3 regions of the Paenibacillus sp. IHBB 3054 genome follow, and region 2 is predicted to be linked to each of the others. Evidence: riboswitches for the same ligand, from Rfam matches in the RefSeq annotation. Region 2 holds a riboswitch; each other region holds the start of a gene.
The links. A riboswitch is a leader RNA that binds a small molecule or an ion and turns the genes downstream of it on or off. The one in region 2 is predicted to bind cyclic di-AMP.

Region 1 (10,690 bases), on a different contig from region 2:
GATAACCCTATGCTTTGAATTAGAAGCACGGCAAGCAGTACGATTCGCTTCATGATCCGGCTCTCCTGAAATGTGCAATAATTAGCAGCGGCAGCGGCAGCAATCCGAACAGCAGAATGGCCCAATTACCAAGGCTGGTGCCGAATGCGAACAGGCCAATGATATTCGGAGGAGTTTCCGTAATAAAATAAACAAGCGGAAGCAAGGCGAATAGACAATGGTCGAGCTTTTTGTTGAAGATTTGCGATATTCCGAGTGCCGCCCCATAGAAGGAAATGCAGAAGGTACAAAAAATTTGCATAATCCAGATGACCAGGAGCAAGGATTCGAAACGTTCAAACAGCAGGTTCACCTCAAAGCTGCGTATCAGATCGATGAAGGGCCATGTCCGGGTGACTACACCCTCTATGGAAAGTGCCCCTATCGTCATGACAACAGCAACAACATAAAAGATCATAGAGATCAATGTCCCTACGACAAGCACCCGCCCTGCTTTTTTGGGTTTTTCCATAAAGGCTACCAGGAACAGCAGCGCTTCACCTGCCGTATAAGTCAGCGCTGTCGGCTTAGCGCCTCTCCACACCGGCCCCAGCCCTTCCCCGAGCACAGGGCGGAGATTGTCTATATCAAATATTTTCAGGCTAAGCAGACAGACCCCGAAAAAAATCGCCCCGGCCATGGGGGCAATCAGTCTGCACATCCGGGACAGCGCATTGATTCCCCCTCTGCATAAATAAAGTGCAATCCACAGGAATATAGAGGCAACTGCCCAATAGGGCGTCCCCTCCAGCAAAAAGAATCCGGTAACCTCCTGCATCGAACGCAGCTCATAACCGGAAATACATAGAAAATACGCGGCGATGACCACTCCCAGAATCGCTGCAAGCGGCTTGCCGATAATGATTTTGCTGTACTGATAAAAGGTCTTGCCCGGAAACCGCTGGCTAAGCAGGACAATTACCATGCCGGCCACCATGGATAGCAGGGCGCTCACAATAAGTGATATCCACACATCAGGAGTGCCGGCGGCCTGTACAGTTGTCCGGGGAAGGGTGAATACGCCTGCTACGAGGATGTAATTGACCATAATAATGGTCGCTTGGCTCGTCGTGATGCTATCCTGTACTTTCGCATTCATGGTTCTCACCTCGATCTCCTGAGTTGTGGTTTATTTTTTACGTATTGGATCCTTGGGCTGCAGCAATGCAGGACGGCGCTTCATCAATTGCAGGGGGATGCGGATAATGAAATCGCGCAAATCGCTCATCCTGTAGGGAGTAACCATGCTTAAGTAGGGAACCCCGAAGCTTTTCAGCTTAATCAAATGGCTGCTGAGCAGGAGGAAAAACATAACGACACCGTAAAGCCCGAATACAGCAGCGAAAAACATCGCCAGGAAACGGAGAAAGCGCAAGGTAATCCCCGCACTGTACATGGGAACCGAGAAAGAGGAGATCGCTGTAACCGCAACGACAATGACCAGAATCGGACTGACAATCCCCGCCTCTACCGCCGCCTGGCCGATAATCAGACCCCCGACAATGCCCATGGCCGGTCCAATGGGTTTGGGCAGGCGCAGGCCGGCCTCACGCAATATTTCGATAGAGATTTCCATAATCAGCGCTTCAATTAATGTAGCAAAGGGGACGCCCTGCCGGGAGCTGATGATTGAGATCGCCAGTTTGGTAGGAATCAGCCCGGGATGAAACGAGAGAAAAGAGATGTAGAGCGCCGGAGCAAACAGCGAGACTGATGCGGCAAAAAAGCGCAGGAGCCGCAATAGTGAACCCGAAAACCAGCGGTCATAATAATCCTCCGGTGATTGCAGCAGCATTCCGAAGGTAGTCGGCATTAGCAGTGCAAACGGCGTGCCGTCCAGAAGAATGGCCGCTCTTCCCTCCAACAGCGCCGCCATGACCCGGTCCGGGCGTTCTGTGTTCTGGATCTGCTGAAAGGGGCTGAGGTAGTTGTCTTCCATGAGTTGTTCCAAATATCCCGATTCCTGGACATCATCTATATTGATCGTCTTGATTCTCCGGATGATTTCCTTAATCAGCTCATCGTTGGCGACGCCTTTGAGATAGGTCAGCACCAGTTCCTTCTCAATTCGCTCTCCCACGGTAAAAGAAATCATGGCCAGCTCCGTGCTCTGCCCGTGTCTGCGCAGCATCGCCGTATTATCACTGAGCGTTTCATTGAAACCCAGCCGCGGACCGCGCAGAAGCGCCTCCGATATCGGCTCCTCCACACTTCTTGTGTTGCCTTTCGGAGTACCCAGTATAAAAACCTCTGTCATTCCTTCAATCAGCAATACCGCAGAGCCGAACAATACCTTTTGCAGCGAGAGTCTCAGCTGGTCGGTATATTCAATTTCCGAGACCTGTACTACCTTGTGCACGATAATCCCTTTCAATATCTCTGCTGGCGGGGCTGCGGTCATGCCTTCAAAGGGCCGCACCGTGTTCATCAACGGCATCAGGATGTTCTGGTCCATACCCTCTTTGTCCGTAAGTCCATCTACAAAAAACAGCGCGGCCTTGATTTCCAGGCTTCCGATGCGCAGCTCTCTGACATTGACGTCGGACATATCGGCACTTATCTCCCTGAAGGACTGTACATCGCGGTGGAACTCTCCGGTATAGGTCATGGATGGAGCGGCCTGTTCAGCGTTGTTTAGAGCAGGGGGGGCGGCTGTGGCGGATTTTTTATTCTGCACAGCGATGCTGGTCTGATCCGCCTCCCCCGTATCTTCGGAGCTTGGAACACCCCCGCCTTTTTTACCTTCAGCCCGCATACCCCGGGTGCTCGCCTTGCCCTCTTTCATTCGGAGCCAGATCATTAGGCGGGTTAAGACGACCGGAACGACGAAGATGACAAAACCTTGAAACAGCACCTTCCAGCCGGGCACAAGATCCCATAGCATCTTCCACATTCCATGCGTCCCCCTTTTTATTCGTAACCCTATTTTGACCGAAGCTGGAACATTCATACATCAAAAAAAACAGCTGCATGCCCCTCTTGGGGAACATACAGCTGTTATGGTGTGCGAAAACAATTCAATGCAGGAGGTTACAGCAGCCCGGCTGCCCACATTCCGCCTCGGCGGATCATTTGGCGGAACGGCTCTACCGAGAAGGAAGGCAAATGATGCCCCGGCATCAGATAAACTACACGGCCAAGTCCGAACTCATGGCACCAGGCTGCCTGACGCATGGCCCCTTCATGAAGGTACTCTGCCAGCACAGTTGTCTCAAAATAAGGGTGCATTTCAAAGTAGTACGGCTCGTCCTCGATGACGAACTCGCTAATCCCCTGCATAATGGGATGCCCGTGTGCCGGTATTTTCATATGCAGGGAGGTGTATTCCGGATGATGGGTGAAATGTGCGCCCAGCATGGCGCCCAGCTCCTGATTCCGCTGCAGGGAGATTCCGTTATGTACAACGAGCAGACCTCCGCCCCCCGCTACATAAGACAGCAAAGCGGCACTTTGCTCCGGGGCTATTGTCTGATCGGAAAATTCGGTATAGGCGATAAGCAGCTTCAATCCCTCAAGGTTGTCTTTGTTCAGGAGACTGTAATCTTCGGAAGCCTCCACCTGCAGATCAGGTGACAGAATGTGCTTAATCTCATGATCCACACCGGCAAAAGGATGGTATTTCACCTCACTGTAGCTGCCAAGTGCAAGTGCTTTCCATTCAGACATGTTCTTCCCGCCTCTCTTCCTGCTTCTCTTAGTGTATAGTTACCAGGGCCAGGCATTGCCGTCCAGGTCGAGATAAGCCGGCTCCTCACCCATATACTTCTTGTGCTCCTGCACGATATTCATAATCTTGCGCGCCGACTCTTCAGGAGGAATAGGTGCCTCCAGAGCCTTCTCACCATTCATATAGGACTGCAGCCAGCCGGGGTGAAAGACCATAACCTGCCCGCCCATCACCTTCAAATGGTTGTGCAACAGGGAGGACTGCATATTAAGCGCCGCTTTGGACATACAGTATCCGTACATATTAATCCGTTTGTTCCGGCCAATGCTTCCGGCTTCTGAGGAGATATTAACAATCAATTTCTGCTTGCTCTGCATCAACAGGCCCATCAATTCATTACTGACCCTCAAAGAACCAAGCGTGTTTACATTATAAATGTGAGCCATGGCTTCATCGTCCATATCAACAAGCATCGTGGCATCATCAGCTCTATGAATAATACCGGCATTATTGATAATCATATCAACATGAGCGGTACTGCCCGAAATGCTACGTGCCGCTTGCTTGACACTCTCACGGTCGCCGATATCCAGCGGGATCAGAGTTAATCGGTCCGGGTACTGCTTTTTCAGTGCGTCCAGCGATTCCGACTCCTTCATATACTGACCGGCAAATACGGAATATTTGTTCTCTAGAAGCCAGCTTGCCAGAAAAAAACCTAAACCACGGTCAGCACCGGTAACAAAAGCAACCCTTTTCATGATTATGGACACACCCTTTACGATTCTTCAGGATACACGCAGCACCTCTCTCACATTAGCATGGCAGTCACGTTTTTTCAACGTCCTTCATGGGACTGTAATTCCGCTGAAAGGGGTGCTCTAACTTCCTTTTGATTTAATTTTGAACTATGTTACAATCGTAGTTACAAGTACTTATAGGAAGGTGAGATACCGATGTCTATCCAACAACTTCATACTCTGGAAGAACTGCAGCAATATGTTGCGCAACCAGGTAAAAAACTGCTTTTCAAGCATAGCACTACCTGCCCGATCAGCGCCAAGGCCAACGAGGAATTCACAGCCTATACGCAAGGCTCCGAGACTCCTGCTGCCATTGTCCATGTGATTGAAGACCGTCCGCTATCCAATCAGATTGCCGAAGATTTCGGGATCAAGCATGAATCTCCGCAGATCTTCCTGTTGGAAGACGGCGAAGTCCGTTGGAACACCTCCCATTGGAAAATCACCCGGGATGCCATCAAGGCAGCTGTGAGCCAATGAGCCAGCCGGTAATTGTCTATTCCACCACAGGATGCAGCGACTGTAATCAAGTGAAACAGTGGCTGACCGAGCAAGACGTTAGCTTCGAGGTGCGTGATGTTATGACAAGTACAGTGTATCAGGAAGAAGTCGAGAAGCTGGGCTTCATGGGTGTGCCTGTTACTGTGTACGAAGGCCGCGCAGTCAAAGGCTTCAACGTTTCCGAACTTAAGGAGCTTATTGGAGCAACCGCTGAATAATTCATAGCGTGAGGCATATAAATGCTTATATTTTGAAAAAGGCATCTCCTTGGACCTCTGTCCAGGGGATGCCTTTTATTTGCCCTTTTATTTGGCCTTATCCTGGATTCGTTGAGACATCCGCCAGAAAAGAGACATTTCCGCTGTGGGAATAGATGACGGAATCCGCTCCAAGTCCTTTATAGACCAGTCTGGGATTCATCGAAGTCGTAATTACGTATATTGGCTTTGTCGTCCAGGTCCGGCACATCTGGATATACCGGCAGCATAAGGTCACACTGCTCTCGAACAGAAATACTCTGCCTACCGGAAAAGAGGGGCGGAACCATGTATTCTGATGATGTGTATCCACCACAAGATTGACCTCGATTCCCAGCTCCTCCAGACGCCGCTTCTCCGCCGCATTGTTGGCGATTCCTGCGATCTTGTAGCCTCTAAACTTTAAGATTTTGATAAAATGCTCCCCCGCTTTAGTCGGAGCGTTAATGAGTACATATTCTTCCGAATTCGCCATATCTTCCTCTCCTCCGGCTTAGGACTTCCTTTCATTTGCCCGTACGAACACAGCAAAAAACCACAAAGGAATTCCCTCTGTGGTCCAATTAGCGGTCACATTGTGCTCATCCTCTCTAATACGCTTACGAGGTTAGCTGTCGGATTCGGGCAGTGAGAGTCGCCCTACCTGTATCCATGCGAGCATTCTCTCGCACTTTCACAGGATTCACCCCATAACCGGCTCCGACTCTCACATCGGCTGCCGATTGTTGGTTCCCCCGCTTTCCATAACGGAAATTAAGCGGACTGCGTATTCGATTGTGTAGTAAACAGAAGTAATCATACTCTGGCAATCACTACCTTGTAAACCGCCAAACCTGCCAAAATAATGCATTTAGTAAACCCAATCCAGATCAGGTAGCGCTTACTTAAGCCTCAATCTCATCATTCCTCTTATTTACTCGGCTTATCAACGATTTGCGAAAAAGCATTCAGCGTTGTGATTTTATTCACCCGATGTTGAGCAAATTGCCTTTTGTGCTCTGATCACCCTAATTCAAAAGCAGTCGTATGCACGAGATAAAAAGCCGAAAAGCGTTGATAAACACCCTTTTAGCACTTCTTATCGTTTCTTTTGCCAGAATCCCCTGAAAATCGGCTCAGAAGAATGTTTTTTTCTTTTTACAAAGCTCATGCGAAAAGGTATGATTCGGTTTGAATCCAATGCATGAAATGCGATATGAACGCTGAATTCCCGCAATGCGGGAAACGGGGGAACCATCAGGCCCGCAGGGCCTTAACTGGAAGATAAGAATCTTTCTTGGGGTGAATCCGAAGGAGACTGTGGTCTCATTAGGTAGGGCGACTCTCACCGTCCGAATCCGACAGCTAACCCCGTAAGCGACTAGAGAGAACCTTGATCCGCCACGTTTTTGCGCCAGGTGTATTTAAGCCTGTACCAAAACCGCAGCAGAGGTCCTCCTCTGCTGCGGTTTTTTGTGCGGAGTCTGCAGCTTATAAATGGGTAGGAGGGAAAACGAAATGAACCAGCGCAGGCTGTTACGTATAGAAGTGTTTGTATTCGATGCCCCCTGGCCATTCCATCATGCCACGGAGTCATCCGGCAAGTGCCGGTATGGTGTGCTGAAGCTTACGTGCAAGGCTGGGTGCAGCTGGGGAGCGGGGATACTGTCTGCGGAAGGCGATCATTTTGACGTCATTAAATGGAGCAGCTTCCTGAGAAGTATACGCAATCACAGGCTGGAAGAAGCCATCGAAATTGTACAGCAGCTAGGTGCGCAGTGGGAGCCGGGTCAGCAAGAAATCGTGCAAACGGCCCTGCTGGATTTAAAAGCCAAGCTGCAAGGCAAGGTCGTCACGTCACATCTGCAGATGGTCCCCTATTCCCGTACAGCTGGGGCCGGCGGTACGCCCCCCTTCAGACGGATGTACTATAAACCTTCAAGTTCCCTGCTGCATAAAGGCAGCTGGCAGGAACCGGACATAGCCGAGCTAATGGACAGATCCATCGCTTATTTCTCCATCTTATAACTTCTTATTCAGGAAGGAACGTGAAGACATGCCAGACCCATTATCCCCGGAATGGACAGCTGCCAGCGAGTTTGCGGAATATGTCCAAAAGAACACCGGAAATATTTATGCACTCACCAGTCTGCTGCTGGGAGAGGGTGCCGTTGCGGAAAAGACTGCGATGAAGACCTTCACTGAGCTTTATACCCGGTACCTTCATGATGATTTCATCCCGCAGCCTTTCTCTCTGGTTGCCTACCGGGAGTGCATTCAGCAGTGCTCCCGGGCTGCGGAGGAGTGCAGCCTCTTTGTTTCCAATGGATTAGCCTGGGAGGATCAGATTGTGCAGGTGTTATGGTACGGAATGCTGCTGCCCCTGCCGGCAATCAGCACCATTCTTGAGCAAAGCGTGCCTGTGCTGAAAACCCGGCTGAGACATGTGCGCGAGCAAATGTGCCGGTTGGAAACGTTGCGGCCTGAAGCAAACTTATTTGTTGTATAGCTGCTCACATAGATTAAAGAACCACTGTGGACCCCTCTCTTATCTCCGCTGATGTAATGGGCAACTTGTCGAAGCGCACGAAAAAGCCGCAGCATAGTGCCGCGGCCTTTTCTATTTATACTCAGCTCTTGCCCTTGCCGCCTTTGGCGAATCTCCAGGCCGCTGTACAGCAGCCCAGCAAGCCCACTCCGAGCATTAACGTCTGCAGCACACCCAGCAGAGTAGAGCCCTCCGGCTTAAGCATGCTGCTGAGCAGAATCAGCAGAATTGAAGCTGCGAGCATCGCGGGGATTTGATTGTTTTTTTTCAAGATTACCACTCCTTATTAAATAACATACACCATAAACCTCCACTGATCCAGTTTGGCTCTGAACTGAAGTCGTGTCAAAAACACCAATAAAATCCCATTAATAACTCACTCAATTTTCGCAACTCAAATCTCCAAATAAACCCTTGATATACTGGGTGTTTGTCGGACAAGATCCTGATTCATTCTCTTAACGCGCAACGTATTATTTATAATTCAATTGATCATTATCCACTTATTCACATTTCCTTTACTCTTATTTCCATAAAAAATGTACGTTTACAGGATCAGGACACGCATTGTCCAACAATAGGATAATTCACACTTTCATTAGGGCGTGTCTTCAAACCGCTTCCCCGCCAAAACCTGCTGCTGTATGCCCTAAGGAATCATGGGTACAGTACTATTTTCTGACCACACGCGGAGAAAGGCATTTCGCCACTAGGTAGTTTTTTTGGTGGAGGCTTACGTTTCGGTGTTTCAGAGAATTCGCTCTTCTTCCGAAGGCGTGTGTGCGTCCGGAAAGTGTATTCCTGGCTCTGAGTGCGAACGGACCGAGTTGCACTTATTTGGGGCTTTTAGCCCGTTACAGTAGGAAAACGGACTCCAGCGCAGTTATTCCCCCCTGATGGCCGTTTTTAGATAGAATGCAGAGCAGATAAGGTCGTCTGGGTCCGCAAAAGAGAATAAACAGGGGTTTTACTCTCCATAGCGTCTCCTGAGTCCTTTACGAGTAAACGAACCCGCTGCAGGCTTTTAGGGACCCTACTTTCAATACTAAACCCCTGCCTCCTCAGAGCTCTTCCAGTTTGAAGACACACTCTAATACAAAAACACCTCCAAGGTCATTATTTACGAAAAAGGACCATTCTCTTGGAGGTGTTTTTATTCTTTTAATCATTCCGAATCTACTTTTTATTTCTTCTCTAATTGGTAAACCTGAGTAATTATTTTGTAGCCATCCACTTTCTGATCATCTGCGTCAAGTTTGGTGCCGCGGCGTTCCAGAACATCACTCTCATATGCAGCCACAGCTTCAAATGAAGGATGAGCCTTAAGTTCTGTCGCTTCTGCACCAAGATTATACCAGCGGACAACAAGATCACCAGTCTCCTCCGCAAACTTTAATGTAGAGAAGGTTAGCGGTGAAGCGTTAGAATTCCAGCTTAGCCACTGTCCGGATACCGGCAGTGTTACTCTATCAGGGTTCTGCCCGTTACTGGACACCGCGGCAACTCTGCTGGCAGGACCTTGTGTCTGGACGACGGTCCACGGAATCTGATACTGGTATGCCTGTGCGTATGCACCGGATACTGCACCATCACCTGTATAAGGAATGATCGCATATTCTACACTCTGCGCACCCAAGCACTGTGCCTCCGGCGTTTCAAACACGCCCCAGTCACCTAGTTCGGAGGATGAGCGCAGCAGCGTAACTGCTATCGTGTTCTTCCCGTCCAGCAGCACCTCATATTCGTTCAAGCCTTTATTGGCGATCGCAAGTCCGTTCACTCCATCAGCAACACTGGCGAATACCTGCTGATGCTGGGCATTGCTTGGATTCACCCATTCCGTAGCAGGTTTGTTGCTGCGTCTGGCCACTTCAAAGACCGAATCTGCATAATGATGATCACTATCAAGGCCCGTTGGGAACAACGCTCTCAGCCTATGGTCTTTGGCAAGATTATCGAAGCTTGTTCTGACCTGAAGCATTCCGCTGCCGGCTTCAAGCGTATAACGCGTAGTCAGTACAAGCGGAACCATCTGCGCAGCACGTTTGGCTTGGCGTTCTGTGAATGGAACCATTTCGCGCTTCTCCGTGAGGAAGGTTTCATCGGCGCTGGCCGGAATCTCCCAGCGCAGAACTGTCTCCACCACAGCACGGTATGGGGATTGCTCAACCCATGTAATCTCAGCCTGCAAGCCTTCAGTAGTGAGCGCCGCTTCACCTTCCGGCTGGCGGTATACATATTCATTGCCGATATCACCGGTATTCTCATAAGCGTTAAGTCCTGCGTATACAGCACCTGACGCTTTGTCTGTAACCGTGACTGTACCGTTGTCAGCAACAGCAACACTCAGCTTGGCGTTCTCCATAGTATTGCCTTGCACCTTAACGGCATCAAGTACGGCAGCAGCCGTATCCGGCACTCCGGCAACCAGTGCATACGTGCGGTATCCCAGAGCGGCAACCTCTGTTGCTGGGAAAGTAACCCTGACTTTCCGGGCCATATAAGGCTGACGGAAACGGTCCTTGGGAAGCTCGTATCCGAAATGGACACCCAGATCTTCAAGCGTGGCCGGATACACTTTGCCCTCTTCATCCATTACCTTAAAGGAACCCAGCGGCTCCTGCCCCAGTTCTCTCGCCAGGGACTGCGGAGTTGGCCCTTCAGGGAAATATTTCTTCACCGTGATCAGCTCCACTGTAATGGTTCCGGTTCTCGACCAGCCGCTCGTATTAAACACTGTAAACGGAACAGGGGCTTCCCCCCATGCCGCTACCCCGGCAACATCAATGGCTTCAGCTAGCGCACCGGCACTCTGTGCTGCGATGGCTTCTGCCATCTGGCTGCTCTTGGCGAAGCGGGTCACCATTTCACGGTGCACTTCATCCACGCTGCAGCC
Region 2 (10,690 bases):
ACAGCACTAGCTATACCTAATTATATCCATAACTGGCCTGATTCGACTCAGAAATTTTCTGAAATATTTTATGAAATGGAGGAAATTTGGGGAGATTTATGTTTTGCGGATATTGAGAGGGGTAAGTAATTTTATAGACAAAAAAAACAGGCCCCCTCCAGATTTCGGCAAAAATCATGGAAGAGAGCCCATTTTACGACAACTTATTGTACATCATCATTGTCTTGGGAATCAGAAGTAACGGATTGGTAAGCATCTGTACTCATGATCCGTTTGGCGCCAACGTAGCGGTTGACGTAGTAGCTGTCACTCATCGTGCTGATGGTTACACCACGGGAGGATGAAGCATGTGCGAATTTGCCCTCACCGACATAAACGCCGACATGGGATACACCTTTACCGCTTGTATTATAAAATACAAGATCTCCCGCTCTCAGATCGTCCCGGGAAATGGCAGTACCCATTTGGTATTGGGAACCGGATTGGTGTGGCAGATTGATACCGATCTTATCAAAAACGTACATTGTAAATCCGGAGCAATCAAAGCCGTTGGTCGATACACCGCCGGATACGTATTTACTTCCGATGGCCTTGTCGATGACTTTATCCATTTTGGAATCCGCGAAAGCGCTTCCTGCTCCGATGGTAAGCATAATGGAAAAGCTTAGTACTGCTGCTGCTAGCTTCTTCTTCAAAAGTGAATACCCCTTCCAAATGCCTACGAGGTTAGCTTAAGGGTTCGGTTGAAGGTCCCCTATGACCCCTCTGTGAATAGGAGGTCAATTCACCCAAAATCGGTTCCCCCGTTTCCCTAATGGTTAGGGAACTCGGCACGACTGTTGATTAGGATTAGCTTGTTAACCAATACATGACAAAACCTTTGTAAAACCCGATCGAATAATTACAAAAATGTTACTAAAAACTCACTGCGATAATTGTAACAAAGACTTCGCCACTTGGCAATCACTTAAAACATATTAATGCATAATATTTGCACTTTTTAAGAGTTATTTTTGCTTTTAAGGTCTTATCTTTACGCGCTGAGTAAGCTTTATCTTAGATTTGTTGGGATTTTTAGTAAAAAGGTGTTTCACAGACCTCAAATACGTGTTAAAGGTAGAATAAGGAAGATAAAAAGGAAAAACCCGGAAATGATTACGGCAATAATCAGTTTCCGGATTTCTATAAGTTACAATTATTTATTGGAGGATGAAATGCCTGAGGGATGTCAATCGTAAGCGATAGCTTTGTAAGCTGTTGTGCTCATTACTCGTTTGGCTCCAACGTAGCGGTTGGCCCAGTAGGATTGACTCATTGAACTGATAGTTACACCACGGGATGAAGAGGATTGGGCGAATTTTCCGTTGCCGACATAAATGCCGACATGGGAGACTCCATTGCCAAGGGTATTGAAGAATACCAGGTCGCCGGAACGGAGGTTATTCCGTGATACGGCGGTTCCAACGCTGAATTGTGCTTTGGAAGTGCGGGGCAAGGTAAGGCCAACATTCTTAAATACATATTTGGTGAATCCAGAACAATCAAAGCCGGCAGTGCTTATGCCTCCGGTTTTATACGTCGTTCCCAGTGTTTTTGTAATAACAGTATCCATTCTGGAGTCGGCGAAAGCGCTCCCTGCTCCAAGTGTGAGCACCATCACCAGCCCTAATGCTGCTGCGGTGCATTTCTTCTTAAAATTATGACTTCTCAAAAGATGTACTCCTTCCAAGGCCTGCGAGGTTAGCTTAAGGATTCGGTAGAAGGTTCCCCTATGACCCCTCTAAAGCGAGATCAATTCACCCAAAATATGGTTCCCCCACTTCCCGGTGCCGGGAATTTGGCGTTTTATGCACCGAAACAGTGACGTATCGACAAGGTTAAATGCTTAAAGGCACATTCATTTGCTTCAAATTAGTTTCAAAAGATTACAAAGTTGTTACTACTGGTACAGGCATCATTGTACCAGAGGATTTACAGTTTTGCAAATACCCTAAATCACGTTGTAACCAAAAGAAGAGTCCCGCCCTTTATCTGGGGCAGTGACTCTTCTATTATGCCAAGGGACTGGCGTAATTATTGTGGAAATGTTTTGCTGCACCAAAGGTGGTACTGCCCCGCTATGCTCCACATTTTGAACAGCGTTGAGGGAAGCGGTGAAAATTGCCGGAACAGCAGTGCGGGCAGACCTGGACAGAAGAGTGCGGTCACTCCGGAGAGCAGCAGCAGGAGCAGTCCGCCGGCGCCGAACAGTGCAGATATACAGGTGGAAGGGAGGATTACCCTCAGGCCAACCAGCAAGGAAGAGAACATGCCTGTTCCTCCGGTGTAGCCAAACTGCATGTACAGCAGCAGAATGCGGATCAGGTAGAAGTACAGGAGCCAGGCCAGAACATAAGGAACCAGTCGCAGCAGCAGGGTATAATCGAGAATACCGCTGAGGAGAAGCCCGTACATTTTGGGGAGAAGCCAATACAGCGGCGCTGCGGCCAGAAGCCATTCGGCTAGACTGAACAGCAGTACGGGGAGTCCGTGAAGCTTCATTCCGGGAAAAAAGAACATTCCCCGCTCCCCTTTGCGCTCCTGGTGCAGCTCATGCAGCAGCCCTGCACGGATAAAGGGGGAGCATAGCAGCCGTAGCGCTGACAGGGCCAGCAGCAGCCAGAGCCAGCGCAGCACCCCGGGATCTGTGCCCAGTGCAGTCTGTCCTTCGATATAATACAGCAATCTGCCTATTCCGCTGCCGCCGGCGTGTGTATCGGGATAACGGAGCAGCACCGGGATGAGGGCTGACCTGACGAATCTGTACAGGAAATAGCCCCAAAGCAGCCGATAGATAAAAAGCAGGATCAGAATATAAAATTGCTCTTTCATGCTGTACCAGCCGCGGGTTATCGATCTTTTCACAATCCTTCACCTCACCAGACAAGAGTTCCGAGCAGGGTTTCAAGCAGCTTCGTTGCACTAAGTGTCCAGCGGGAGAGCGTCTTTCGCTCCAGCTCCGCCAGTCTAAAATTGTTGAGATGCTTACTCTCCAGCAGAATGGAGTGCTCCGGATCAATCTCTGCGGACAAAAGAGGCGCTTTGTAGGCTAGCTGAAAGGTGGTTTCCTTCTCTTTCCCATTCCAAAATTGCTGGACGGTATAGCCATCCAGGAAGGTGAACTTTATGAGGACGTCACCATACTGATTTCCTTTATTGCTGACCGCTACTGAACTTTCGTAACGGGCATTGTCATCGCCGCCCTCTTTTTTAGGGTCAGAGGTTTTAATATGATCAATGGAAAAATCCGGAGAACCGCCGCTGTATACATATTGGTCGAAGTAGGCTTGCCAGGATTTTTTGGTCACCTTCTCCACGATTTTCTGGAAGTCGGCGGTAGAAGGATGCCGGAAGCGGAACTTACGGGTATAGGCTGCCATTATGGCATCCATCGTCTTGGTTCCAACCTGCTGTTCGATATCCTTCAGCACCAGCTTGCCGCGGATGTACACATTCCGGGCATAGGAATCGGCAGGAGTGTATTTCCAGGTTTCCAGGTCAAGCGGCTGGGAGGATGTCACCAGGCTGGCCTGCAGGACATGATTGGATGATACCCCATACTCCTGCTCCATCAGCCTGTCTTCGGCGTAGGAAGTGAAGCTTTCGTCCAGCCAGGCCTCCTCGAATTCATTGCTGGCCAGCATCCCGTAGAAATATTGATGGCCGATCTCATGAATGACGGTGCGCTCCAAAGAGGTGCCTGGAGAAGCCTCGGCCGCGCCAAAAGCAGTAACCAGCGTGGGATATTCCATCCCGCCGGCGCCGTTGCCCTCTTTGGGAGGTACGACGATGGATAATGTAGAGTAAGGATAAGGTCCGTACCATTTGCTGAAGTTGGTCAGGGCGGCCTTCGCTGCCTGGAAATAACGCTCCTGCAGATGTTTATGCAGCGGGTCCAGATAAAGCTTGATTCTCACACCCGGTACACGGTCTGTAGAGAAGGCCTCCTCGGCCACCACAAAGTCCGGGGAAGCAGCCCAGGCGAAGTCATGCACATCATCCGCATAAAATTGGTACACCTTCTGATCCTGCTTCAGCTTGGCGCTCTTGACCGGGAACCCGCTTGCGCCAACGATATAATTGGGGGGGACGGAGATGGTTACATTGTAGATACCGAAATCGCTGTAAAATTCGGATGTCCCGTGATATTGGTGCAGATTCCAGCCTTCCTCTTGTACACCCCGGGTACCGGCAGGTTCATAGACGCTCAGTTTGGGAAACCATTGCCCGGCCATCACGAAATTGCCGGCGGAACCCATGCGGGCGAATATTTTGGGCAGCTTAACTTCAAACTGGACTTTAAGCGTAACACTCTCCCCTCCGTTAACCGGTTGCGGGAGATGCACCTTTACGAGTGTCTTGTCATTGACATTGCCATCATCAGGCTGCACGTATTGCAGCCGCTGCATGAGCGAGACTCCCTCCGTAGTCCGGAGGTCGGTCAGGGTCATACTGCCAAATCCGTTCGCTGGCATGGCATCACCCCGGAGTTCGCCTCCAGATTCTTTCATAAACGTTGTGTCTTCAGAAGCAAATGCGTTTGGATAGAGATGAAAGTAGAGTTCTTGTACCGGTTTTAGGCCCGGGTGAGTCCAGGTCACCGTCTCTGAGGCTCTTAGAGAGGTGGTGTCCGGCAGCAGCTGCACGTCGATATGATACTCCACTACCCGCTGGCTTAACGCCTCCGAGACCGGAAGGGGAGTGCTCTCGGGAAGAACGGGCTGCACGGCTTTGGGCTTAGGCAGGGCAGCGGGGGACTTGGCCTCTTTTTGAACAGCAGCAGTTAGAACGGCAGGGCTGTGCTCTGCACCATACCCTGAAAGGCCCCCTATTCCCACTCCCAGCAGGGTGAGGGCGGACAGGGCCGCAAAGACGATAACGTACCTTAATGACAGTGGCTTCATACTGTGATTCCTCCCGTGACAAGCATCTACGGGATGTATATGTTTGCATTCGCCGCATTATTAGCTAAAATTAAATTATTAGTGAAAGGGAAGGATGTGCACTTGTGGATAACATACAACCGGAGGGCAAGAAACAGATTGCCTTAAATATTGTGAATGCCAAGAGCAAACATAAAGGCTTCGGCGCAGGCTCCATTGATTTGAACAATGTATCGCCCGTTATTATTGACGGCGGTGAAGCAGTTATCGATATCGGTGCCATGCATGCCAAGAGTAAGGTAGAGAAGGGGATTAAGTTCTCCATGAACCGCGAGGATGTGCCGGCAGGCAGACAGGTCTGGGTTGTATGGGTAGCCGTAGACCGTACGGCGGAGGGCCAGTTCTTCGGGGGCATTACCGCTTGCGAGATGTGGATTGATACAGAGGCACGGCGCGGCTGGAAAATTCTTGCCGATCATGTGAACAAGCTGGATGCTGCCCTGAAGCGGAAGATCATTCTGGAGGGGCTCGGTACAGTGGAGAGAGCGGCGCTTAAATCGCTGCTGATTTCTCATAATGAAGCTTGGTGGAATGCCTCTCCGGAAGAGCTGAAAGCGGCGCTGTCGGAATAGGAGATGTCCCCCGCAACATACTTTGTTTCAAGCTAAAAGGCTTGGCCCTCCCGAAACGGGAAAGGCCAAGCCTTTTGAATGCTCATGAGGGATGAATCAAGATGTTTGTGTTCTTTTATCTGCCTGCTGCATTGATCTTGCGCTTTAGCTGGCTGACTCTGGCCTGGCTGATGCCAAGAACCTCGGCAAGCTCCTTCTGGTTGGCATACGGATGGTCCGCGATGGCCTTCTCGAGACGCTGGCTCATTTCCTCTGTCTTTGTTCTCCGGCCGCCACGCAGTAATGCAGTGTTGTCTTCAACGGGACTTGCTGGCTGTTCTGCCACATCGGAAACCAGCCCGGGATCTCCCAGCTCTTTGAGGCAGCTGTTGCAAATAAACTGATCTTTAAAGTAAGTCACATGGTCGAGGCTTCTGCAAAAGGTGCATTCCGTAGAGGTGTACTTTCTGAGCACAATAATCTCTTCATTCAGAATGAAAAACTCGATAGGATCTCCAATGTCAATATTACGTGTCATGCGGATTTCTACGGGAACCACAATTCTACCAAGACTGTCTAAACTCCGGATCATGCCTGTATCTTTCATCTCATGTCCCTCATTTGCATCTTTATATTTTTGTGTGGATATCTATGATTATAACAGTAATTGTAAGTTAAGAGAACGGGGAAAGCGCATTCATTTATAGAGATTTGGCGATTAAAGAGATGAAAAGCCTCTGCCTGCGGAGGTCCGCTAGCAGAGGCTGATTAGGGTTCATTATTTTTTACCCAATTCCGGGATACCGAAACAGGGCGGGAAATCTTTAAACTCTGAAAGAGCTGGCCTGCTTATCATTTACCGAAACGTAAGGATTGTTCCTGAGATAGAAACGCCAGGGCAGCTCCGCATATTCTTCAGCATAGGGAATATTGATGCGGGGAGCCTGTACAATATCAAGAGTTTCGGGGCTTGCGCCCTGCTCCAGCCAGAGCGGCCTGCCCGGTACGTCCAGGCGGATTTCATTCAGGCTTTTGTCGATCCGCAGCGCCCGGCAGAGCTTGCCCGGACCGCCCGACAGGTCGGCCGGCTTCTTGACGGCTATGCCCCGGTAAGATACCATCCGCTCCGCATCGGCGGGAGTGAGCGGCTCCACCGCGCGGATCAATACCGCATGCGGATTGTCTTGCGCGGCCGTTACCACATTGAGGCAGTGGTACATACCATATATGAGATATACATAGGCGGTGCCGCCGGAGCTGAACATTACTTCGGTTCTGGCGGTGCGGCGGCCCCCATAAGCATGGCTGCCTTTGTCTTCAGCGCCTCCGTAGCTTTCCGTTTCCACGATGCGGCAGCGTATATCCCCGTCTTCCGTGCGCCGGACCAGATGCTGGCCAAGAAGAAGCGGCGCGGCCCTAAGCGCTGTATGCGCATAGATCTCCGGGGACAGAAGTGGAGAAGAAGGGAACGGTTCCCTGCCGCTGGCAGCGTTATTCGCATTCATAGATTGATGGCACCTCTCCCTGGCGAAGCAGGGTTTAAAGCCTGTGCTTCTGCCGTTTATTGGTCCCATCGTAGCGCAGACGGGGCAATGGCTGCAACAAGGATCAGTTCATCCACCAGCGTTTAATGTCGCTCCACAAGGAATGTTCATCCTTGGCAGGGACTGCGTTGTCCTTTGATCCGCCGGATGGAGCGGTGTCTTCGCCTGCACCATGCTGGTCACAATATTCCGTAGGTTCTGTACCGCTGATGAAGGTTTCCAGCTCCTTCTCGGGGCAGGCGGCTGTGGCCAGCTTGCCGGATTGCGGGTTAATGTACACGCTGACTACGCCGTCGGGAATCGGAAAAGTTTTTGGCGGGACGTTTGCCAGCGCTTTTTCCGTGAACTCGGCAAAAATTGGCGCAGCCCGCCTTCCGTCAGATGTGGCGATTTCACGTCCTTTATCATAGCCTACCCAGACTGCGGTAGACAGCTCGGGGGTGAAGCCGACCATCCAGCCGTCGGTGTCAGTGGTGCCGGTCTTGCCGGCCACGGGACGTTTGATAACGGAGGCAACACGATTTCCCGTTCCGCCGCTCTCGAATACACCTTCCATCAGACGGGTCAGCACATAGGCCGCTGCCGGCTCGACAACCTTTTGCCCCTGGCCCTGCGGAGCCTCATAGAGCAGATTGCCTTTGGAGTCAGTAATCTTGAGGATAGCCGTCACAGGCAGCTTAACCCCTCCGCCGCCAATCACCGCGAAGGCCGAGGCCATCTCCAGCGGACTGACCGGCGAGGTGCCGAGCGCTAGTGAGGGTACGCTTTGCAGCGGACTGCCAATACCCATATTAGCGGCCATTTCGGCGACCTTATCCGCCCCTACCTTCATAATGGTATTCACGGCATAAATGTTGTCAGAGGCGGCAATCGCCTGACGCATATTGATCTCTCCAAGATATTTGTCGCCAAAGTTGCGGGGCTGATAGGTTTTGCGGTTATTGTCGTAATGGAACAGCGTCGGCTGGCTGTTAAAGACAGACAGTCCGGTCATCGTCTTGGACGAGAGTGCGGTCAAATACATGATTGGCTTAAAGGAAGATCCCGGCTGGCGCGTTGTGGCCAAGGCATGGTTAAACGGGTTGGTGCGGTAATTTGTGCCTCCGACCATCGCTTTGATATAACCGGTGCGGGGGTCGATGGAGACAAGGGCGGTCTCCAGCTCACTGCTGCCGTCCATTCCTTTATCGACAGCATCCTCTGCCGCCTGCTGCATATCGGAATCAAGAGTGGTATAGACTTTCAGCCCGCCCTGGTCCAGCTCATCGCTGCTGATGTGGAGGGTGTCGATGACAAGACTGCGCACATAGTCGCGAAAATAAGGTGCGGCTACAGTGGTGTCCTTCTGACCCTGAGGCTTGAATTTCAAGCCTTCCCGGGCTGCCGTCTTGGCCTCCGCATCGGTAATATCGCCTACATTGGCCATCGCGGATAAAATGATGCCCTGCCGCTTCTTGGCATTCTCCATATGCGTATACGGCGAATAGTAGGTCGGGCCCTTGGGAATCCCGGCAAGCATGGCGCTTTCGGCCAGATCCAAATCCGCCGCAGCTTTGCCGAAATACATTCGTGCAGCCGCTTCAATGCCGTAGGCTCCATGTCCGTAATAGATTTCATTTAAATACATGTTCAGGATTTCGTCTTTGCTAAACTTCATCTCAAGCTGCATCGTATATAAAGCTTCCTTCGCCTTACGGGTCCAGGTCTTCTCATGGGTCAGGTAGAGATTGCGCGCAAGCTGCTGAGTCAGGGTGCTGGCCCCCTGCGTGCGTTCGCCCGCCTCCAGATTGACGAGTACAGCCCGGGCCATACCTTTTAGATCAAAGCCGGAGTGGTCGTAGAACTTACGGTCCTCCACGGCCAGTGTTGCCTGTATGAGCAGGGGAGAAATCTCTTCCAGCTTTACAGGGTCCCGGCTGCGCCCATCGTTGGTGAAGGTGGCCAGCACATTGCCCCGGGAATCGAGCAGCTTGGAGCGGATATCATCTCCGATCGGAGGAAGGTCTTTCTGATATAGATAGCCGATCAATGCCCCGGAAGCGAGCAGCAACAGTACGGTCATGACGGCCAGCAGCCGGAACAGCCCGCGGAAGCGGTGTTTTTTTGCCTTGGGTTTATCAGAATCGCGCGGCATGGCATCAGGCTCCTTCTTTATAAATATCTAAATTATAGGAAACGACAGCTGTATTCTTTTTTCCTCATTAATTTTCATTATGGGGAAGGATGGGATCAGATATTCAGGAGACCTGTACTTTGCATCAAAAGAGACAAGAGGGAGCCGTTTGAAGACGGTGACCAAATTGTCTTCTTTTTGTGATTTTCTCTGGTGGATCGAGCAGCGGCGGGGGAGTATAACAGAGTAGTGTCTACTGAAAAGGGTATATATCTTACAGGAGGTGTTCTCATGAATTGGACCCATAAAATACACCATACGGCCTTAACGCTCCTCTCGGCGGGCCTTTTGGCGCTTTCCGGCTGGGGAGCATCCGCTTCACCGGCGCAGGCAGCGTCAGCACCGGCACCTGCCTGCGGCAGCGGCGATCACGGATTGTTGCAGGAACTGCAGGCGAAACTGAGCAGCACCCAAAGCGCACCGCCCAGCTTTAACGATCTCCAGTTTCTGAGCGAAGATACAGGCCGGGCAGCAGGAAACGGCTTTATGATCGGCACGTCGGATGGCGGCTGTCACTTTCAGGAGATCTACAAGGGACAATGGAACTTCCGCCAAATGGATTTCCCGGACAACGTCAAAGGTTGGGCGCTGGCTTCAGTTCAAGATGGATCACCGGTCTATCTGATTACAACCTCTGACGGAGGCTCTACCTGGAAGAGACTTTTGGACAAGGCGGTAACTTTTGAGCGAATCGATTTTACAGACAGAATGCACGGGTTTGGGTACAACCGGACTTCTACCTACTACACTGCAGACGGCGGCCTTAGCTGGAGCAAGATCTCAACACCAGCCAACACGAGCGGCGCAGAGTTCAGCAGCCGCAGTAACGGTTGGGCAGTTGTAACTGCACCGGGTTCCGGCTACCGGATCATGAAGACTACGGATGGCGGCTCCACTTGGAAGCTTAGCCTGAAGTCCGCCTTTGCCTATCCTGAATCAGGACGAATCTATGCGAAGGGTGATCAAGTATACGCCTTGCTATACGGGGGGAGCGGCATGTCGCAGACCTCTTATTCACTGTATGCCAGCGGTAATAGGGGCAATAGCTGGCGCAGAGTAATTGCCGAGGATTCGGCTGGTGGCGGACCTGCGCCGGGCAGCGGCGCCGAGCTGCTCAAGACAGGACCTGCTTCCGGCAAACCGGGCAACATGCAGCTGGTCGGCAACAGCACCGCTTTTCTGTTCGGCTTCTCTCCGGCGGGAGAGAAGGCAGCCGTTGGCAGGACCTATAACAGCGGCAAGCAGTGGTCGAATCAGCCGGCCATTCCTGGGGTTGACGGTATGATTTCTTTTACCGGCAGCAAAGCGGGCTGGATGGCCATGAAAGGCGTCAATAGTTCCTCTCTGTACGCTACGGAAGACGGCGGTACCACCTGGAAGCTGAAATTGACTTTTAAAGGAACAGAATAATTATCCGGCAGCGGGACCGCTTGGTCCTGC
Region 3 (10,690 bases), on a different contig from region 2:
GGTCGGTCCGCTGCCGGACATCAGCACTCCATCTGCACCCAGCTTCATCATGGCTTCCTTCAGCTGCTGCACCTCGGGATGGAGCTTTAGCGTCACATCCTCCAGCACGTTGCCTAGCCCCGCACAGACTGCGTTGAAGTCGCCCGCTGCAATGGCCTCCTGCATCCGCATTGCCGACGGATGCACCGCAATGTCATTCGCTCGTACGCGTCCATACACCTCAGCCGTCGATACATTAATCGGCGGCTTCGCCAGGACGACCCAGCACTGCGGCGGATTCTCGATCGGAGTCAGCCGCTCGCCTCTGCCCGTAGCCAGGGCAGTGCCTCCTGTGACGCAGAACGGCACGTCCGAGCCCAGCTCGGCGCCCAGTTCCTGCAGCTCCTGCGCCGGGATACCGAGGCGCCAGAGCCTGTTCAGGCCGCGCAGCGTAGCTGCGGCATCGCTGCTGCCGCCGGCAAGGCCGGCAGCGACCGGAATTCTTTTGTCCAGATGGATATGTACACCGCTCTTCACGTTATAACGGTCTTTAATAAGCCTCGCCGCCTGAAAGGCAAGGTTCTTCTCGTCAAGCGGAATATATCCCGCCTGGCTTGATATAATAATCGAGTCTCTCTTCATCTCTGATAGCTCCAAACGGTCCGCCAGATCCACCATGGTCATAATCATTTCCACTTCGTGAAATCCGTCAGGCCGCTTGTGAAGCACATCCAGCATCAAATTGATCTTGGCCGGCGCTTTCTCATACATTTTCAAGGCGTTCACCCACCTTCAGCTTTTCCCGTAAAAACAACTTAACATATTATATGAGAAACTTGTAACGAAGTCCATTATCAAAAGTTTGGACAGGCCGAAAAGGGGACCGCCGCAAGGACGGTTCCCCTTTTTTATGACCGTTTTTCAGCACAAAAGCGGTTAAGACTTCCGGGCAGCCTGCTCGGCAAGCTGAATGGCCCTCTTCACCATATTCCCTGCATCCTGGGCCCGGATTCCACCCCAGCCGTCCCGCTCTACCGTTTCGTAGAATCCAAGCTCCTTGGCCAATTCCGTCTTCAGTTCCTCCGACATCATGCCTCGTTTTCTGCGGCTCATTAGCGGAATTCCTCCTTAGGGTAGTAGATGATAAGCTTATTGCTCCTTTAGTATGCTGTACCGGGGCAATGATCATTCAACCCACGAAGAAACCGTCCACACCGTTGTTATATATAAAAAACAAAAAACAGCCCCCATAGGAGACTGTCTGTAACACTTAAGCCTTAATATACATAATCCGCATTTGCCCATCGTCTTCGCAGACTGTGATCTCCACAGACTCCGTAAGAATATCGGCATAGCTATAGGAGACACGCTTGAAGGTTTGCTGCTCCTGATCCAGTTTGACAATAAATACAGAAGGGTACGTTTCTTCCAGGACACCGGTGCGTTCAACGGTCTTACGACGTCCACCGTTTGCACGCAACGTGATCTTATGACCGACGTGAGCTTCGAGACTGCGTTTAATTTCTAACAGCGCGTTATTAGCCATTACCTGACGACCACCTCTTTCCTTGTCCATTATACAACTTTTCACAAACATTGTCAAAGCAAATAAATAATTATAGATGATGCCAAAATAGTTGTCAACGGAATTTTTTTGGAACGAAAGGGTGCCGACCGAGGTGCCTTGTTATCGGTAATAATATACCGGAGGCTGTCGCCGCTTATACGGCTTCCACAACAAAAAAAGGAAAAGAAAAGCGTTATGCTTATCCTTTCCTTTTTTTATTCCTGCCATTCTGGAAAATTATTGCGTACGGCCTTTCCGGGCCCACGATACTATATCGCCGACGGGGTAACTTTCAGCGCGGAAAGATTCTGCAGGCGAGGCATTCCGATCCGGAAGCTGCCGCGTGTCTCTATCCCGCCCATTCCCTGGTTGCCGCTGATGGTATGATTCAGTACATCGCCTAGACTCACAGTGTCACGGATCGAGGTAAAAGAGGCTTTGGCCGCTATATAGACCGGATCCAGCGCATGAATCAGGATTCTCCCCGGCGAACTGGCAAAATTGGCCCCCGCCCCCAGCAGTGCCTCAAAATGCGACTGACAGGCTCCCGCCACAATAGTCAGGGCATCAAAATTCCGTTCATATTCCCTTGCAACCCCAATAGCTGCCACAAAGTTCTGCGAATTTTTGTAGCTGCTGAGACTGTAGAGATCATAAGTATGCGGCTGTTTCAGCACCCCGTCGTGGCCAGTAATAACTACGATATCCGGACGCACACGGGGCAGAAGCCGGTATAACGTCTCCGCCATTTTGGACTCATGAACATGATGTCCTTCTGCGGGAATCCGCAGCTGTTCATACAAGCTAAGACTTTTGTTCAAATAAAGCGCATCGCCGTCCAAATGCAGCACTTTTCCCGGCACCTCGAAATAAGCCGCCTCCTTGGGGGATTGCGGCCAGCCTCCGGCAACAGTCTCTCCGCTGCGCTGGCTCTGTTCCTGACGGTCCTTACGCAACCTTGTCAATGATTCCTTCGCTTTGATCTGTGCCTGCTGTCCCCGTTCTGTAATACGGGTAGGCGGCACTTGAACCAAGTCGTCCAGGGGAGCATCCGCCAACAGGCGGAATTCTGTGCCTTTGATTACGGCTCCACTCTGCACGATGTTCTCCACCCGGAAAGTTACATCTCCACCATAAGATTTGCGAACGACCAAGTCTCCTAAATTCATGACAACACCACCTCTACCCCCATCGTATGGGCAAAGGTCATGGTTGGTTCTTAAACAGCCACATTTTCAAAAGATAAAGCGCGATGTTTCACGCTACATACTCTAGGCGATTCCTGCCGCCAGCAGCACAGCGCTAAGCCGGGCGTACTCCGCAATACTCAGCGTCTCCCCGCGGCGGGTTGGTTCTATGCCAGCCTCAGCCAGCAGCGCCTCCAGGCGCTCACGGCCTTCTCCCGGGAAGAAGCGGGCCTTGAGATTGTTCGCTATTGTCTTGCGCCGCTGGGTGAAGGAAGCCTGGACCACTTCAAAGAAATGCTTCTCATCAGCCACATCAACCGGAGGACGTTCTCTGACCTTCAGCCGGATTACAGCAGATTCCACATTCGGCTGCGGGATGAAGACCGTACGCGGCACAATACAGACCAGCTCAGGCTCACTGTAGTACTGCACGGCTATGCTGAGGCTTCCATATTCTTTGCCGCCCGGAGAGGCCGCCATACGCTCAGCAACCTCCTTCTGGATCATTACCACGATATTATCCAGCGGAAGTTTCTCCTCCAGCAGTTTCATCAGTATAGGGGTTGTCACATAATACGGCAGGTTGGCAACCACACTTACTTTGTCGACGGTTGCAAAATCCTCTGTGAACAGTTCCTGCAAGTTTACCTTCAGCACATCATCATTGCGGATTTTGACATGCGGGTATGGAGACAATACATCCCGAAGAATTGGGATCAGTCTGCGGTCGATCTCTACAGCAGTCACCGCACCCGCAGCCATGGCCAGCCGTTCAGTAAGCGCTCCGATACCCGGACCAATCTCCAGGGCGCCCGCAGAGTCGGTTAATTCTGCTGCGTCCACAATTTTATCAAGGATATTCTGGTCGATCAGAAAGTTCTGTCCCAGGCTTTTTTTGAACGAAAAACCGTAGCGCTGAATAATTTCTTTGGTCCGTACTGGCGATGAGATCTTGTTATTGCCACTCATGAAGTAATGCCTCCCTGATCAATTTGTGCGAGAGCTCCGGAGAATTCTTCCCGCGTGATGCCAAACATAGCCAGCCGCTTGTACAGCTGTTTGCCGTTGCAATACCCGATGCCGAGCACGTTGCCCAGCGCCATCCTGCGCTCAGCCGCTCTCGGATGCACCAGCATGCCAGCCGCCATAAGATCCTCCAGCCCAATTAGGGCAGGGGCCCCTTCAAAGGAGGTATGTACATGCTGCAGCGCATGACGGATCGCTTCCGGTGATGCATTCTCAACACCGATATCCCCTTTGCGTGTAGCATCCTTCTCCGGGATGAATGCATGCTTGCAGCCTGGCACCTTGGAGGAGACAATCTTGCGGATGCGTTCGCCGGCATGATCGGGATCCGTAAGGATGATCACGCCTCTGCGTTCCATTGCTAGGGCTATCTTGGTGATAACCTTGCGGTCTACCGCTGAACCGCCAGTCTCTATCGTATCGGCCTCCACCGCCCGCTTGACGGCAACCGTATCACTCTTGCCTTCCACCACAATTAATTCCTTAATCATACACGTTGCTCCTTCCTGTAAAACACAAAAAGAAGAGGATTCGCTCCCCTTCTTTTTGGCTAAAGAATGTATAAGTGATGAGCGGCAGCCCGTTCTGTCAGTGCTACCCTCACTATAGCTTATAAACCGTTAATTTGCAAAAACGGACCACGTTAATTCAGCTCCGGCTTCACTGGACCGATCACATAAATGGTCCGGGACTTGCGGCCGAAATTACGGGCATGGCTCAGTGAATCGTAATAAACATCCAACTTGTTGCCTTTGATGGCACCGCCGGTATCCTCTGCTCGGCGAAACCCTAATCCCTCAATGTACACCCACCAGCCGATAGGAATTACATTCGGGTCCACAGCTATTGTCCGGCCTTCTGTTACACGTGTGCCAGAAGCCGTGCGGGTCCCAATGCCTGGTTCTTCTGAAGAATAGGCTGTCATCGACACATTTTTGATCATCTTCTTGTATTGGAAATCTACGCCTGCCTTGTGCACGACGTTACTGCTTTTTGCGGAAACTTTGGTTGTTTTGGATGCCGTACTTTTTTTGGAAGTTGTCACAGCAGCTACAACGGGCTTTGGCAGGGGTTTCGTACCAACATAAACAATTTTATGTTTGGTAACCGTCTGTACTTCCTTGCCAATCATGCGCATAGAGACCAGTTCTCCATCTTGGTAGACCTTCTCGATATGCTGGACCATGACGCCTGGTGCGCCTAACTGTGCCACTTTTACGGTTCCCTTGTTCAGGGAAGGATCTGAGGTCTTAATGACCTGGAATGGCAAATTTTGCTTCCGCTCTACAACCTGCTTGTTGATGCGGACAATTTTAATTCCCATGCCAGCCGATACTGTGGTGTCAAGCGAAGGATATATCTTGTCATTGCTCTCCAGGCTTAAACCCAGTTTGCTAATGGCGTCACCGATAGTGTCTTCGGTGGTGTACAGCGTTTTTGTTGCTCCATCCGCAGTGAGACTAAACTTCTGCGCACGATTGATCACGACACGGTCGCCGTCCTGTATCTCATCACTAAGGCCAATAGATAATTCATCATGCGGCTGCAGCGAAATTTGTTCCTTAGCCAGCACATCACTGAGCAGCGCTTCGCGCGTTTCCAGCGTCTGTGCTTTCCCGTCTATTACTAAAAATATCTCTTTCTTGCTCTGACCGTGTACGTACAGCAGAATGAGCAGCGCGATAACGATTGATACCGCACCTGCAAGCGAAAGTAAGCGAGGATTCACTTGCTTCCACCGTAATGCGAAAGACCTGCTGGATGATTGCGAATCATGGGATACTTCTGGTTGGAATACGCCCACTCTCTCCATCCTCCTTACATAGCCCCGTCGTCAAGTTGTATATCAAGGTGACTGTATCATTGCTGACGAAACTAGGTTTGAGATTGCAACAGGATACGCCCGCATTGCTTCAGCGTTTCCTGCTCATGGATCGCCTGCCCGGCATAATTACTCCAGATACCTGTTATATAACAGTATGCTGGGAACATTCGCATTATTCAAAACAAAAAAAGCCCAAAAAAGAGTTCACAGAGGACTCTTTCGTGGCTTCTCCGGATGTCAGAATACGCGGGAATGTTTATGCACGAGGTTTCCTCTCTTACTTGCGCTTACGGGGTTAGCTGTCGGGTTCGGGCATAAGAGAGACGCCCTATCTTAGGTCACCCGCTCACGGCGGTTGCCCTCAAATTCACCCCAAAGACCACGTGAAGAAATCAAATAAATTCTGCGGCATTTCTGTGTTGTACTCTATGTACGGACATGCGGCAGGCATTATTGGTTCCCCCGTTCTCCATACGGAGACTCAGCGAGACGATCCATGATTCAGTGACTGTCACAGTAACAACAGCTCACTGCACTGAAAAGATGATATCCTGTTTTGATGCATGTTGTAAAGGACGATTCAACCACGTTTACGCAAAAAAATGATTAAAATATTGTAATATTCAGCCGTTTTTAAATTAAAAAAGTTTAATATATCGGCTATACTTCATTTTTCACCGCTTTTACTCCCGATTTCAGACAATCCCAAATCGTTCCAGTGCGTTCGCATACGTAATTTCCGCCAATTCCTGTAAATCAATCCCTTTTATTTCCGCAGCAGCCTCTGCTACTAATCTCACATGTGCGCTCTCATTTCGCTTGCCCCGGAAAGGGTGCGGTGTCAAATAAGGCGAGTCCGTTTCAATCAGCAGCCGGTCCAGCGGAGTCTGGGCCAGCACCTCTTTTGGCACTCTGGCATTCTTGAATGTAATCGGTCCGCCGAAGGACAGGTGAAAGCCTAAATCCAGGCACATTTTGGCTATTTCCCAGCTGCCGGAGAAGGAGTGCATCACCCCGCCTATTTCATCAGCCTTCTCTTCACGGAGAATCCGCACCACATCTTCATGAGCATCACGGTTATGAATGCAAATCGGCATTTTCAGCTCACGGGCTAGTCCGATTTGTTTGCGGAACACTTCATGCTGTACCTCTTTGGGAGAGGTATCCCAATAGTAATCCAACCCAATTTCTCCGATGGCGACTACTTTTTTATGACTGCACAGTGAGGCGATCCACTCGAGATCACCGTCCCTCATGTCAATGGCATCCTGCGGATGCCAGCCTACGGCTGCATAGATATAATCATAGGTTTCAGCAAGCTTCATGGTTGTTGGGATTGTTTCCCTGTTAAAGCCAATATTAATCATTTTGGTAACTCCTGCCTCGAGCGCATTGGCGATTACCTTTTCGCGGTCCTCGTCGAATTGTGGAGCATCCAGATGGGTGTGAGTGTCGAACAATTGCATGTTACATCCCCTTTTCTGTCATAATTTCTATGATGAATTCCAAGTATTTTTGGATTACTTTGCAAAGATTTCTGCGATTGAAGAAGGCAGCATTGGAAGGGCTTTCTGCAGCTTATCCTGTGGAAAATACAGGTGATAACGGCCGCGGTGAATTCCGCTGATGGAGCGTACGATATCTGAAACTTCAGAGATCTCCCTCAGTTTGTCATGGCGGTCAAGCAGCAGAATTTGCTTGCTGTCAAAGCCTTGTCCCGCACGAAACACATCATAGGGCAAATCTGTCGGAAAATCAATTTCCAGATCATAATCAGCATCTAGCCCTGCCACGGCAAAGCTGCGGCGTATTTCGTCAATCGTCTCGGAATCAAGGTTCTCCATCTCTACATATTTATACAGTTTACGATGAATAAACCGGCTGCACAAGTCGCTTAACAATTCATCCTTCTCCAAAGTCCACTGCATGAAGGCGGTCTGGATCATAGCTTCGTCCAGCAGCAGATATTGCTCCACCGTAACCTCTCCGCGGAACAAATCACCTAAAGGATCAATCATGAACCGGAATTCATAACCGCTCTGGTACAGCTCTTTGGCTCTGCGGAAAATTTGCCGCAAAATGATTTCAGAACTGCGTGTGACCGGGTGAAAATATACCTGCCAGTACATTTGATACCGCGACATTAAGTAATCCTCGATGGCGTGCATCCCTGACTCCTTAACCACTACCCTTCCATGGTACGGGCGCAGCATTCTTAGGATCCTGTCAATATCAATCGTCCCATAGTTTACTCCCGTGTAGTATGCATCGCGGAGCAGATAATCCATGCGGTCAGCATCCAGAGGCCCGGACACCAAATTGACTACAATTTCATGCTCATAAGTTTTGGAGATTACCGAAGCTACCTTGCCGGGAAAATCCTCTGCCACATCCCGCAGAATCGCGGTGATCTCCGTGTTCTCCAGAATGATCCGGCAGGTCCAATCTTCATGGTTCATTTCAAAGGCTTCTTCTATAGAATGGGAGAACGGGCCATGCCCCAAATCATGCAGCAGCGCTGCACATAGAGTGAGCAGGCTCTCCTCCGGCATCCAATCCTTATACCCGCTTCGCTCGAACTGCGAAATGATGCGGCGTGTAATTTCGTAGACACCAAGGGAATGTGAAAATCGGCTATGCTCTGCACCATGGAAGGTTAGATAGGAGGTGCCAAGCTGACGGATGCGCCGCAGACGCTGAAACTCCTTGGTATTGATCAATCGCCAGATAATTGTGTCCTGCACGTGAATATAGTTATGAACCGGATCTTTGAAAACCTTCTCTTCTGTCAGCGGTTGCTTCATGTGTTCAACTCCTTCGAATAATATAATTAGAAATTAGAGGTAATAGGTAGTATAATAATGAATTATGTCGTACTTTGTCGAACTGTGTCATTTTAACTTTTTACAAATCGACAATTTAAATTTATCTGCATTTGTATGAATTTATGTGTAATGTAGGCGATATAAAAGTTTTATTTAAAAATTCCTTAAAATTAGCCTCAAAAAAGGTTGACTGTTTTGGGAATGGTTGGTATTATAAATATCATAAAACGGTGAACAATGTCGAATAATGACGCTTTTGAACATTGAGAGGAGCAACGATTGTAATGATGAAATCAACAGGAATTGTAAGAAAAGTAGATGAGCTTGGACGGGTTGTTATTCCGATCGAATTGCGCCGTACACTGGGCATTGGAGAAAAAGATGCGCTCGAAATTTACGTGGACGGTGAGCGGATCATGCTTAAAAAATACGAGCCAGCTTGCATTTTCTGCGGCAATGCTGAGAATGTAACCTATTTCAAAGGAAAAATTGTTTGTCATGAATGCATTTCTGCTATCCCTACCCCTGTGACAAACTAGAACAAATAGGTTATAATAGGAACTAATCAATTTGTTAATTCTAACCTTTTTATATCTCCTTGGCCTCCCGTTGATGCGGGAGGTATTTTTTATGTTTTTTTACCCTCCCAAACCCTCCCTACAGGGAGGGCCCCAAGGGCCCCGGCCCTCTGGACACCCGGAAGCTTGTCTAATTTGTGGCCGCGCGTAAAGGAGTAACTGTGACGGTGGACCGGCCCTCTTTCGGGCACGCCCTCAGGGCCTTGCCATGCGAGGGATTTCGCCATAGGCCGTGCGCCTATGGCGGCTGTGCGAAGGCGCTCCTATGCAACGTTTGGGCGATAAAGCCGCTCTCCCTGCGGGAATTGCTTTACGGTGGCACGGCTCAGTGACTTTAGCGGTTGCTGGCTGCTGGCTGATGAGCTGCTTTTTCTGCTTTTCCCGCTCTCCCTACGGGAATCGCTTTACGGCGGTACGGGCCAATGACTTTAGCGGTTGCTGGTTGCTGGCTGGTGAGCTGCTTTTTCTGCTTTTGCCCGCTCTCCCTGCGGGAATCGCTTTACGGTGTATGGGCCAGTGACTTTAGCGGTTGCTGATTGCTGGCTGGTGAGTAGCTTTTTGCTTTTGCCGCTCTCCCTGCGGGAATTGCTTTACGGTGGTGCGGGCCGGTGACTTTAGCGGTTGCCGGTTATGGCTGGTGAGTAGCTTTTTCTGCTTTTGCCCGCTCTCCCTACGGGAATCGCTTTACGGTGACACGGGCCAGTGACTTTAGCGCTTGCTGGTTACTGGCTGGTGAGCTGCTTTTTCTGCTTTTGCCTGCTCTCCCTACGGGAATCGCTTTACGAAGATAAACGCCCTTTACTCCCTGTCCAACAATGCATTGTAAATATCGCGTTTGGCCAAGCCACGGTCTGCGGCGGCTTTTTTCATAGCTTCCTTCCGTGCCATTCCTGCGTTTTCATAGTGAGAGACATGCAGCTCAATGCTGAGTTCGCGCCACCAGGAGGATTCAGCAATCTCAGCTTCTTCTTTGCTTTCCCCTTCAACAACGATTACATATTCGCCAAGCGGCGGATGTTCGGCCAGCCAAGCAGAACATTCCTCAATCGTGCCGCGCAGAAACTCCTCATAACGTTTTGTCAGTTCACGGGCCAGCACCACCCGGCGGTTGCCGAATGCCTCCTGCAGATGAACCAAGGTTTTGGCTACCCGGTGCGGAGATTCATAGAACAGCAAAGTTCCCTGCACAGAACGAACAGCGGATAATACATTACGGATATCCTTACGCTCCCTGGGCAGGAACCCGACAAAGGTAAAGCTTGTGGTCGGCAAGCCGGAGGCGATCAAAGCTGACAAAGCCGCGTTAGCTCCGGGGATCGGAATGACCGGAATATGGTGGCTGACGGCCAGTGCTACAAGATCAGCTCCAGGGTCGGAAATCGCCGGCAGACCGGCGTCGCTGACGAGCGCCAAATTTTTACCTTCTATTATATAGCGGATCAGTTCCGGTCCACTGGCAGCCTTATTATGCTCATGATAACTGAACAGCATGGAGGGCGTAATTTCAAAATGGCTCAGTAACTTACGCGTCTGTCTTGTATCCTCGGCGGCAATAATATCACATTCTTTTAAAGTGCGGACTGCACGGTAAGTCATATCCTCCAGATTGCCGATTGGCGTAGCGACCAGATAAAGACAACCGCATCCTGGCGGTTTAATTCCATCATTGTTGTTTTGAAAGCTGCTTTGGCATGTTATAGTCA

Region 1: it holds a riboswitch for cyclic di-AMP, as region 2 does, so the genes downstream of both, ACQ76X_RS18685 (hypothetical protein) here and ACQ76X_RS32585 (C40 family peptidase) in region 2, are expected to answer to the same signal.
Region 3: it holds a riboswitch for cyclic di-AMP, as region 2 does, so the genes downstream of both, ACQ76X_RS30285 (ubiquitin-like domain-containing protein) here and ACQ76X_RS32585 (C40 family peptidase) in region 2, are expected to answer to the same signal.

Annotation. Positions count from the first base shown of each region.
Region 1 is NZ_JBOFBG010000017.1:25,646-36,335, reverse strand. Features, by position in the region: gene ACQ76X_RS18720 (Ger(x)C family spore germination protein) at 1-53, opposite strand, end outside; gene ACQ76X_RS18715 (spore germination protein) at 50-1,138, opposite strand; gene ACQ76X_RS18710 (spore germination protein) at 1,169-2,932, opposite strand; gene ACQ76X_RS18705 (ThuA domain-containing protein) at 3,070-3,705, opposite strand; gene ACQ76X_RS18700 (SDR family NAD(P)-dependent oxidoreductase) at 3,745-4,467, opposite strand; gene ytxJ (bacillithiol system redox-active protein YtxJ) at 4,663-4,989, shown strand; gene ACQ76X_RS18690 (glutaredoxin family protein) at 4,986-5,228, shown strand; gene ACQ76X_RS18685 (hypothetical protein) at 5,326-5,742, opposite strand; cyclic di-AMP (ydaO/yuaA leader) riboswitch at 5,849-6,037, opposite strand; cyclic di-AMP (ydaO/yuaA leader) riboswitch at 6,458-6,640, shown strand; gene ACQ76X_RS18680 (hypothetical protein) at 6,765-7,274, shown strand; gene ACQ76X_RS18675 (hypothetical protein) at 7,303-7,755, shown strand; gene ACQ76X_RS18670 (hypothetical protein) at 7,877-8,065, opposite strand; gene ACQ76X_RS18665 (alpha-mannosidase) at 8,978-10,690, opposite strand, start outside.
Region 2 is NZ_JBOFBG010000052.1:17,854-28,543, forward strand. Features, by position in the region: gene ACQ76X_RS32580 (C40 family peptidase) at 204-695, opposite strand; cyclic di-AMP (ydaO/yuaA leader) riboswitch at 701-843, opposite strand; gene ACQ76X_RS32585 (C40 family peptidase) at 1,229-1,657, opposite strand; cyclic di-AMP (ydaO/yuaA leader) riboswitch at 1,715-1,853, opposite strand; gene ACQ76X_RS32590 (hypothetical protein) at 2,074-2,904, opposite strand; gene ACQ76X_RS32595 (M1 family metallopeptidase) at 2,916-4,943, opposite strand; gene ACQ76X_RS32600 (YwhD family protein) at 5,048-5,554, shown strand; gene ACQ76X_RS32605 (AbrB/MazE/SpoVT family DNA-binding domain-containing protein) at 5,670-6,140, opposite strand; gene ACQ76X_RS32610 (DNA-3-methyladenine glycosylase) at 6,358-7,038, opposite strand; gene ACQ76X_RS32615 (transglycosylase domain-containing protein) at 7,142-9,211, opposite strand; gene ACQ76X_RS32620 (WD40/YVTN/BNR-like repeat-containing protein) at 9,482-10,660, shown strand.
Region 3 is NZ_JBOFBG010000043.1:43,290-53,979, forward strand. Features, by position in the region: gene ispE (4-(cytidine 5'-diphospho)-2-C-methyl-D-erythritol kinase) at 1-756, opposite strand, end outside; gene ACQ76X_RS30260 (small, acid-soluble spore protein, alpha/beta type) at 916-1,092, opposite strand; gene veg (biofilm formation stimulator Veg) at 1,250-1,525, opposite strand; gene yabG (sporulation peptidase YabG) at 1,816-2,715, opposite strand; gene rsmA (16S rRNA (adenine(1518)-N(6)/adenine(1519)-N(6))-dimethyltransferase RsmA) at 2,818-3,702, opposite strand; gene rnmV (ribonuclease M5) at 3,699-4,250, opposite strand; gene ACQ76X_RS30285 (ubiquitin-like domain-containing protein) at 4,403-5,563, opposite strand; cyclic di-AMP (ydaO/yuaA leader) riboswitch at 5,854-6,081, opposite strand; gene ACQ76X_RS30290 (TatD family hydrolase) at 6,280-7,050, opposite strand; gene ACQ76X_RS30295 (HD domain-containing protein) at 7,105-8,388, opposite strand; gene ACQ76X_RS30300 (AbrB/MazE/SpoVT family DNA-binding domain-containing protein) at 8,694-8,948, shown strand; gene rsmI (16S rRNA (cytidine(1402)-2'-O)-methyltransferase) at 9,786-10,690, opposite strand, start outside.